Regions from separate parts of the Geobacillus sp. PLS 41 genome, predicted to be linked through region 2. Evidence: riboswitches for the same ligand, from Rfam matches in the RefSeq annotation. Region 2 holds a riboswitch; the other holds the start of a gene.
The links. A riboswitch is a leader RNA that binds a small molecule or an ion and turns the genes downstream of it on or off. The one in region 2 is predicted to bind cobalamin.
Positions count from the first base shown of each region.

Region 1 (4,539 bases), 870 kb from region 2:
GCCCACTTCACCGCCGCTTGGGCGCGGCTCACTTCTTCGGTCATGCCCGTGCTAATGATCTCTTTTCCAGCAATGAGATCGCGCACAAGTTCGATGTACGTTTTGTAGCCAATGATGACGTCGCTTTCTTCAATCGCTTCCCGAGCCCGTTTCGTCATATGGTCGACGCTTCCCGGGCCAAAGCCGACAATGAGCAATTTGCCGCCCACTTTACAGCCCCCCTCTCCATATCTCGATTATCATCGACATCCCTAACCATATGCTGTAAATCCCTGTGACCGCACCAAGGACATAAAACAGTCGTTCCCGCTGCTTTGCTTTCCAAAATCCCCACGATAATCCAGCCGCTGTAGCAATCGTCGCAATGAGCAAGCCGGCGACAAACAGCACAAGCTGAAGGACAGCGGCGCTCACACGCACTTTTCCGACCGCGTGGGTGATAATGGCTAGCTGGGTCGGGCTTTCGACGCCAATGCCATGAATGATGCCGATGATCAAGGCGCCAGCCCAACCAACATGCGAAAAAGAACGGCAACTGTCCATTTCCCGCCTTCCCCGCAGCCATCGAGTAACCGTATGGCCGAACTCATAAAGGAGCTGAAACCGGCTTTTCACCTCACCCCGCCGAAAAAGAGAAAAAAGCATCATCCCGCCAAGAAGCACAAGCGTAACGCCAACTAAGAGCTCAATGGCGGCGGCTGACGACTCGGAAAGCCGGGCGCCGACCATGAGCGCCGCCACCCCCATGACAAACACGATTGCTCCGTGTCCAATAGCGTACATGATTCCGAGCGCCAACTGCTGTCTTCGCCGCGACTCGCTTCCGACCATATCCGCAATGGCCGCGACATGGTCGCTGTCCATCCCATGACGCATGCCGAGAAATATCGCTAACATTACATAACTGGCCCATTCCATCATTACGTCCTCCTCTTTCGAACGCCAATAACCGACTCCGTCCCACCAAGACGGGTCAACCCGTCTTCACGGTATTCATACGTCGCCCACGCGCGAAGCGGCTCGCCGTTTTGCAAATGGCGATGGACGACCTCTTTTGCCTTCTCCGGTGTCATCAACCGGTACCAGACGCCATCCGGGTAGACGATCATCACACACGCATCTTGACAGCGTCCGTTGCAGCGCGTCCTTGTTGTATGGACAGCGTCGTCAAGCCCAAGGCGGGCGATTTCCTCGCGCACCGCGGTTGTCACGTCATCTCCGCCATGGCGGAGGCACGTCCCTCCGTTGCAAATGAGCACATGATGCTTCATTCCCCGCAAATCCCACGTCGCCACCAAATCCCCCCTTTTGCTAGAATGGTAGAATGAAATGCGGCAGACGGACGGTTTTTCGACAAAAGAAAAAGCACCTCTACAGCAGAGGTGCAGAAAAATGTATACGAAAGCCGTAAACGGCCCAAACAGGGCCCCTAAAGCCGTCATTCTCCCGCACGTCTGCCTATAGTCCCGTAGGCATCCGTCCGATCCAAACAAGGCAGGTCTCCTGACTTAGGATCATCGCTTGGCGGCGTCTTCCCGAAGCATCCTTCAGTGACTTGTTGCCGCAAAGCTCCCCATCACAGTGGCGGGCACCGTGCCGGATTTTCACCGAGCTTCCCTTTTTCACCCAAGCCCTAAGCGGGCTAGGCACCTTGTTTGTCTTACCGCCATATATGCGCTGTCATGGAACAAGCATCCGTTTTCATCGTAGTACAACCAATGCGTTGCCGTCAACCGTTTTTTGCCGACAAATCTTTGTTGGCGACGACAACGCCGTCCGCATCAGCGTACACGTACGCCCCTGGCTCCCAGCGGACGCCGCCAAACTCGAGCGCAACGTCGCGGGCGCCTTTTCCTTCTTTTTGGCATTTCGAGCGGGCGTTCCATTTCAACCAGAACGATACATCTCCAACTTGTCCAGGTCTAAGACAAATCCAGCGCCCAGCAATATATCCAATCCTAACAAACCGTTAATCCCCTCATAGTCCATCCCGCTAAAATCAATTTCATACTCTCTTAGCTGGAAAGAATCTAGCTGAATACAGTCTAATTTTTTTGTAAACGCGTACTCTTTCCCACCGATTCCGTAATAAGCCACAATACGATCGCCCGGCTCTACCCGCAAATGAATATCTTCTACTGCATTTTGAGAAATCACTGTTTTCGCCGCACCAGTATCAATCACCATATTATGAATCAACTTAGACCTTCCTTGATAAACGATTTCGATCGATGCAAACAGCAAGCCTTCACGATATTCAATCTGCATAATGAAATTTCCCTCTCAGGCCAATCGCTCCCCGAACTTTTAAAACAATCTCCTTGTGGCTAGTATGATAAACAAGCTGATTCCCTTTCGATTGCAGCAACTCACGAGTTGCATCCTTGTCCGAAACCGTTCCGATAACAGCCACCTCTTCAATGATTTCTTGATCTCCCTCTAAATGGGACTTTAATACTTGTAATTTCACAAATTGATTTGGATACAATGAACGCACTTCCTGCCATTCCATCTCCATCGCCTCAACCTGTTCGTTGTATTGAACGAGACTCAACCGCAGCCGTCAACCATTTTTCGCCAACAAATCTTTGTTGGCGACGACAACGCCGTCCGCATCAGCGTACACGTACGCCCCTGGCTCCCAGCGGACGCCGCCAAACTCGAGCGCAACGTCGCGTGAGCCTTTTCCCTCTTTTTTGCTTTTCACCGGGCATGTGCCGATCGCCATCACGCCAATCGGCATGGCGCCAATTTCCGCTGAATCGCGGATGCAGCCGTGGATGATGACGCCAGCAAGCCCCCTCTCGCAAGCGATTTGCGCCAGCCGGTCGCCTAATAGCGCGACGCGGCGCGAGCCTTTTCCATCGACCACGAGCACCGTCCCCGGCGGCACCGTCTCCAGCGCTTCTCGGACAAGGACGTTGTCTTCAAACACATCGACCGTCGCAATCGGCCCGGAAAACGCCCGCTTTCCGCCGTACGATTGGAACGGCAACTCGCATACTTGCAACTCGTCTAAAAATTGATCGCATAAATCGGCTGTTTTCATTGTCGCTCTCCCCTTTCATGTTTTGCATTCGCCGTCATTCGCCAAAATCCTTCTGCCTCAGCAGTTTTTTGTCGACGATCTTTCATTCGAACGACTGACACGAACGCGGCGATGTGAACCAAACCATTGTGTGGCGGTTAATCGCTTCGATGTATTCCACCGATCGCATTGAAACCATAAAAAACGGCCCCGCGCCGATATATAGCGGAGACCGTTTTCACCGGCTCAAAGCCCCTCCGGTTTGACCAGACGTTCAGCTGGGCTAGCTGGATCTCGAACCAGCGCATCACGGAGTCAAAGTCCGTTGCCTTACCGCTTGGCTATAGCCCAACGTTTTGTTGTCGTTTACAGTATGCGGCATGATAACGCACTTTATGCATCAAACTGAATATCCCTTTGCTTGATGTGCGAAACTATCGGTACAAGCATCCTTTCCCCACTATATCACCTCGTTTTTCCCTCGCACTTGTTTTCCCGATATGATAACTGGAAGGGGAGAGATGTATATGCGCCGGATCACGGTTTTTCGCTTCTATCTTTGCACATTGTTTTTGTTATCGTTGCCGATCGTCTTAGCGGCCGCGGCTGCCTGGCAGCCATCCAGCCAGCCGAAAACCGCCGTCATCGCCCACCGCGGCGCGTCCGGATACGCGCCGGAGCATACGCTCTCATCCTACCGCCTTGCCGCCCGCATGCAGGCGGACTATATCGAAGTCGATGTGCGCGCAGCCAAAGACGGGAAGCTCGTTGCTCTGCATGATGCGACGCTCGCCCGGACGACAAATGCCGAAACGGTCTACCCGCGCCGTGCTCCGTGGCGGGTAAATGATTTTTCGTTCGCTGAACTGAGGCGGCTGGATGCCGGGTCGTGGTTTCATCCACGCTTTGCCGGCGAGCGCATCCCGACGCTTGATGAGGTGATTCAGATGCTGAAAGCGGAGCGTGTGGAAGCCCCGTTGTACATCGAAACGAAACAGCCCGGCATCGAAGAGGCGGTCGTCCATCTATTGAAAAAACACGGTTTCCTGCAACAGCGCCGCGTCATGTTTCAATCGTTCCACCCGGAAAGCTTGCAAGCGCTCCGGCCGCTCATCCCGCACGGCATTCGGCTCATTCAATTGGTCGGCGAGAAGGAAGCGCACAGCGGCCGCGACGAGCTGCTGCAACAAATCGCCGTCTATGCCGATGGCATCGGCTTGCCGCTTTCGGCCGTCACCGAAGAGTGGGTGCGCGCCGCCCATGGCCGCGGGCTCATTGTTCACGTCTATACCGTCAATGAACCACACGATCTCGCTCGCCTATGCGCCATGGGCGTTGACGGCCTGTTCACCGATTATCCAGACCGCCCTGGCCGCATTGCCGCCTGCCGTCGTCTGCCCCGCCATTGACCGGCCTTCAGGGAGCCAGGGGGAGCTTATTGTTTACATAATGTTATTATGGTTAATAAAAACGAAAATCGTTCCCATTTGACCCGATTCGGTGTATCATTT
Region 1 covers NZ_CM151395.1:2,267,128-2,271,666, reverse strand. Annotated here, with positions in the region: gene cobJ (precorrin-3B C(17)-methyltransferase) at 1-209, opposite strand, end outside; gene ACVX3G_RS11315 (HoxN/HupN/NixA family nickel/cobalt transporter) at 211-918, opposite strand; gene ACVX3G_RS11310 ((2Fe-2S) ferredoxin domain-containing protein) at 921-1,295, opposite strand; cobalamin riboswitch at 1,477-1,669, opposite strand; partial or broken gene ACVX3G_RS11305 (RraA family protein) at 1,730-1,870, opposite strand; gene ACVX3G_RS11300 (retropepsin-like aspartic protease) at 1,888-2,268, opposite strand; gene ACVX3G_RS11295 (hypothetical protein) at 2,258-2,512, opposite strand; gene rraA (ribonuclease E activity regulator RraA) at 2,564-3,049, opposite strand; tRNA gene ACVX3G_RS11285 (tRNA-Gln) at 3,307-3,379, opposite strand; gene ACVX3G_RS11280 (glycerophosphodiester phosphodiesterase family protein) at 3,556-4,437, shown strand.
Region 1: linked by a shared signal. The riboswitch ahead of ACVX3G_RS11310 ((2Fe-2S) ferredoxin domain-containing protein) and the one ahead of ACVX3G_RS15715 (ribonucleoside-diphosphate reductase subunit alpha) in region 2 are both predicted to bind cobalamin.

Region 2 (4,539 bases):
GACTTCCACGCCGTCAAATGCAAATCGAGCAGCTCTTTTGCCTTAATCGTGTTCACGACGTAGAAGTTAAAGGAGATGGCTTGGTCGATATGGCGCTGGCGGGCGGCGTTTTGCTTGATGCTCCAGCGCTGGTCGATATGGTACGCCGATTTGTAATACCATGTCGTCTGTTCGTTTAAATCCGGCACCGTAACGGGAATCTTATAATCTTTCTTTTCCTCGGCGTACACTTTTAAGAAAATCGGGTCAATGCTCGCTGTACTGCCGGCGATGATCGACGTCGAGGCGTTCGGCGCCACCGCCATCACATAGCCGTTTCGCATCCCATAGCGGGCCACGTCTTGCTTCAGCCGATCCCAATCCAATTCACCGTGGCTTTCGTAGCCGCGCCGCTCAAAATAAGCGCCTGTCTGCCAATCCGATCCTGGAAACGCCGGGTAGCTCCCTTTCTCTTTGGCGAGCTCCATGCTCGCTTGAATCGCCAAATACGCGATCGTTTCATACAGCTCGTCGGCATAGCGGACCGCTTCGTCCGACTCCCAGCGAATGCCTTTTAACGCCAACAAATGATGCCAGCCAAAGGTTCCAAGCCCGACAGCGCGGTATTTTTGATTCGTCAGGCCGGCTTGCAGCACAGGGATATTGTTTAAATCAATGACATTATCGAGCATCCGCATTTGAATCGGGATCAGCCGCGCCAAAACGCCGTCGGTCACCGCCCGCGCCAAGTTGATCGACGATAAGTTGCAGACGACAAAATCGCCTGGGATTTTCTCAATGATGATCGTCCCGTCTTTCACATATTGCCGCTTCGTCACTGTCGGGCTTTGGTTTTGCGCGATTTCCGTGCAAAGGTTGCTGCAGTAGATCATCCCGAGATGGCGATTCGGATTTTGCCGGTTCACTTCATCGCGGTAAAACATAAACGGCGTCCCCGACTCGAGCTGGCTGCGCATAATGCTTTTCATCACGTCGATCGCCGGCACTTTTTCTTTCGACAGCCTTGGTTCGTTGACGCATTGCCAATATTTTTCCCGAAAGCTGCCGCTCCCTTTTTCCTCATCATAAAAATCTTCCAAGCTAAACCCCATCACCTTCCGCACTTCATGCGGATCAAACAAGTACCAGTCGCCGCGCTGTTCGACTTGCTCCATGAACAAATCAGGGATGCAAACGCCGGTGAACAAATCATGCGTCCGCAGCCGTTCGTCGCCGTTGTTGAGCCGCGCATCGAGAAACGCAAAAATGTCTTTATGCCACACATCCAAATAGACGGAAATGGCTCCCTTTCGCTGTCCCAGTTGATCGACGCTCACCGCTGTATTGTTCAGCTGCTTCATCCACGGGATGACGCCGGAAGAGACCCCTTTGAACCCTTTAATGTCGCTGCCGCGCGAACGGATTTTGCCTAAATAGACGCCGATGCCGCCGCCCGATTTCGACAAATTGGCGATGTCGGTGTTGCTGTCATAAATTCCTTGCAAGCTGTCATCGACCGTATCGACAAAGCAGCTTGAGAGCTGGCCGTACGACTTCCCAGCGTTGGCAAGCGTCGGCGTCGCCACGGTCATGTATAAGTTGCTTAACGCCCAATACGCTTCCTTCACGAGCGCAAGCCGCTGCTTTTGCGGTTCATTCGCCATGAGCGTCATGGCAATGACCAAAAACCGCTCCTGCGGCAATTCATACAACCGCCGCTCATAATCGCGCGCCAAATACCGGTCCGCGAGCGTGCGCAGCCCAATGTACGTAAACAGCTTGTCCTTCTCCGGATCAAGAAACGCACCGATGGCGTCGACTTCTTCTTTCGTATAACGTTCAAGCAAGAACGGACTGTACACCCCTTGTTCCGTCAGCGCAACAAGCAGCGAGTAGAAATCGCCATACCGCTCGCGTTCATCGTACCCGCGCTGCCGCGCCGCTTCACGGTACAATTGCCGCAAATACAGCCGGGCGCACACAAACGTCCAGTCCGGCTCTTCTTCATCAATGTAAGAAAGTCCTTCCAAAATAGCCGTTTGGTGCAGCTGTTCTACCGTGACGGACTCCTTTCGGCTAAGAAGCTGCCAAACACGCTCGACGTATTCATCAAGCGACAGACGGCCGAATCCAGCCGCGGCTTGCTCAATCAGCGCCGCAAACTCTTCACGTGAAAACGAAACCGACTTCCCTTGATCATCGAGGATGACCGTTTTCGTCAATGTGGTCATTCGTTTCTTCCCTCCTCCATAAAAAAATCCGCTCGGGCAGGCGAGCGGATGAAACGACAGACGGAAAAAGGCAGACGAACCCCTTGTTCTTTTCCCCTATCGTTTCATCTTCTCACACCCCGAAGAACATGAAACGTTCCAAGCAAGGCAGGTCTCCTGACTCGTGCATCGTCCTACTTTGGGTCCTTCCCAGCGGCGCGCTGAATGGCTCTTGCCGCCAGTGGCCATCCCATTTCGTCCGCACATACAGTTGCGGGGGCAGTTCCGGATTCACACCGGATTCCCTATTAAGTCCTGATGGACACCGTTGCTTAGCAGAACAATATGTAGTTGTAAAAAAAGACCTCAAAACCAATATATAGTAGTTTAGCATCCTGATGGAACAAGCATATACCAAAACCGGGAAAATTGCAAGAGCGGGAGAAAGCAAATTTTCTCTTTCGCTTCGCCAAAGGCAAGGAAACTGTCCGCACCATCGAAAAAGGCGTTCTAGGTGTCGCCCTTAGAACGCCCTGTCGTTTCCCTGCTACGCCTCCAAAACAGACGCTGGCCGCTCCTCGCTTTGTGCGGATGAAGCAAAATCGTACTTCTTTTCCACATACACTTGATGCCAAACCATAAACGCCAAGACCGTCCACAGCTTGCGGCTGTGGTCCGCCTTGTGGCGGGCATGTTCATCCAGCAGCCGATAGAGCACGTCCTTATGGAACAGATGATCAGTTTCGCTTTCGTGGATGAGCTGTCTCGCCCAGTCATACATTTCGTTTTTCAGCCAGTGGCGAATCGGCACGGGAAACCCTAATTTTTTCCGGTTTAACACATGATCCGGTACGATGCCCTCGGCCGCTTTGCGCAAAATATATTTCGTCGTGCCGTTGGCTGTTTTCATGTCAGGGGCGATTTGCATAGCAACCTCAAATACCTTTTTGTCTAAAAAGGGAACGCGCAGCTCAAGCGAATGGGCCATCGTCATTTTGTCCGCTTTGACTAAAATATCGCCCCTTAGCCATGTATGAAGATCAATATACTGCATCCGGTTGACGGGTGGGTAATGAAGCGTTTCGCGGTAAAAAGGAGCCGTCACCGCCGTATATTCGCGCCCCTCTTGGTACGTTTTGAGCAACGCCGCTTTTTCCTTTTCGCTATAGATTTTCGCATTGCCGACATACCGTTCTTCAAGCGGCGTCGTGCCGCGCTCCAAAAAGCTTTTTCCTTTCATTCCGTCCGGAAGCATCTTCGCGATCACCCGCAACACCGCTTTTACGATGTTTGGCATGCGCGCAAACAGCCGCAACGACTCTGGTTCGCGGTAAATGTTGTAGCCGCCAAACAGCTCGTCCGCCCCCTCGCCGGAAAGCACAACCGTGACATGCTTTCTCGCCTCACGAGCGACAAAATACAGCGGCACAGCCGCAGGATCGGCAAGCGGATCGTCCATATGCCACATAATTTTCGGCAGCTCTTCCATATACTCCTGCGGTGAGATGACATAGCTAATGTTGTCTACCCCAAGCTTCTCTGCGGTTTCTTTTGCGACATCGATTTCACTGAACCCTTCCCGCTCAAACCCGACGGAAAATGTCTTCAGGTGCGGATGGAATTGTTTCGCGATGGCGACGATGAACGATGAATCAATGCCTCCCGACAAAAACGCACCGACCGGCACATCGCTGCGCATATGGACGTTGACCGAATCAAACAGCGCATCGCGGATTTTCTTTACAAGCTCCTCTTCCGATTGGCGAATGGGCTCGAAGGATGCCTTCCAATAACGATGAATGGTGAGCGGTTTTCCGACTTTTTTCTTGAGATAATGCCCCGGCTCCAGCTTGTAAATGCCGGCCGACATCGTCAGCGGCTCAGGGACATATTGGAATGTTAAATAATGCTGCAGGGAATCACCGTTTGGCGATTCCTGTCTGAGGGCCAGCAAGATGCTTTTCTTTTCCGAAGCGAAAAACGTGCGATCTCCTTGCTCCGCATAAAAAAACGGCTTAATGCCGAACGGATCCCGCGCCGCAAACACCGTTTTCTCTTGCTTGTCCCAAATGACAAACGCAAACATCCCGCGCAGCTTTTCGACCGCTTTTTCTTTTTCCGCGCTGTAAAGGGCAACAATCACCTCGGTATCCGAATGCGTCGCAAACGAATATCCTTTCGCCGCCAGCTCTTCCCGCAATTCAAGATAGTTGTAAATTTCCCCGTTAAAAATGATCCAATATCGATCGTTTTCATAAGACAGCGGCTGATGTCCCGCCTCCAGATCGATGATGCTCAAACGCCGAAAACCAAAACTCACGTAGTCATCAAAAAAATACCCCTCATCGTC
Region 2 covers NZ_CM151395.1:3,138,698-3,143,236, forward strand. Annotated here, with positions in the region: gene ACVX3G_RS15715 (ribonucleoside-diphosphate reductase subunit alpha) at 1-2,210, opposite strand, end outside; cobalamin riboswitch at 2,340-2,535, opposite strand; gene asnB (asparagine synthase (glutamine-hydrolyzing)) at 2,737-4,539, opposite strand, start outside.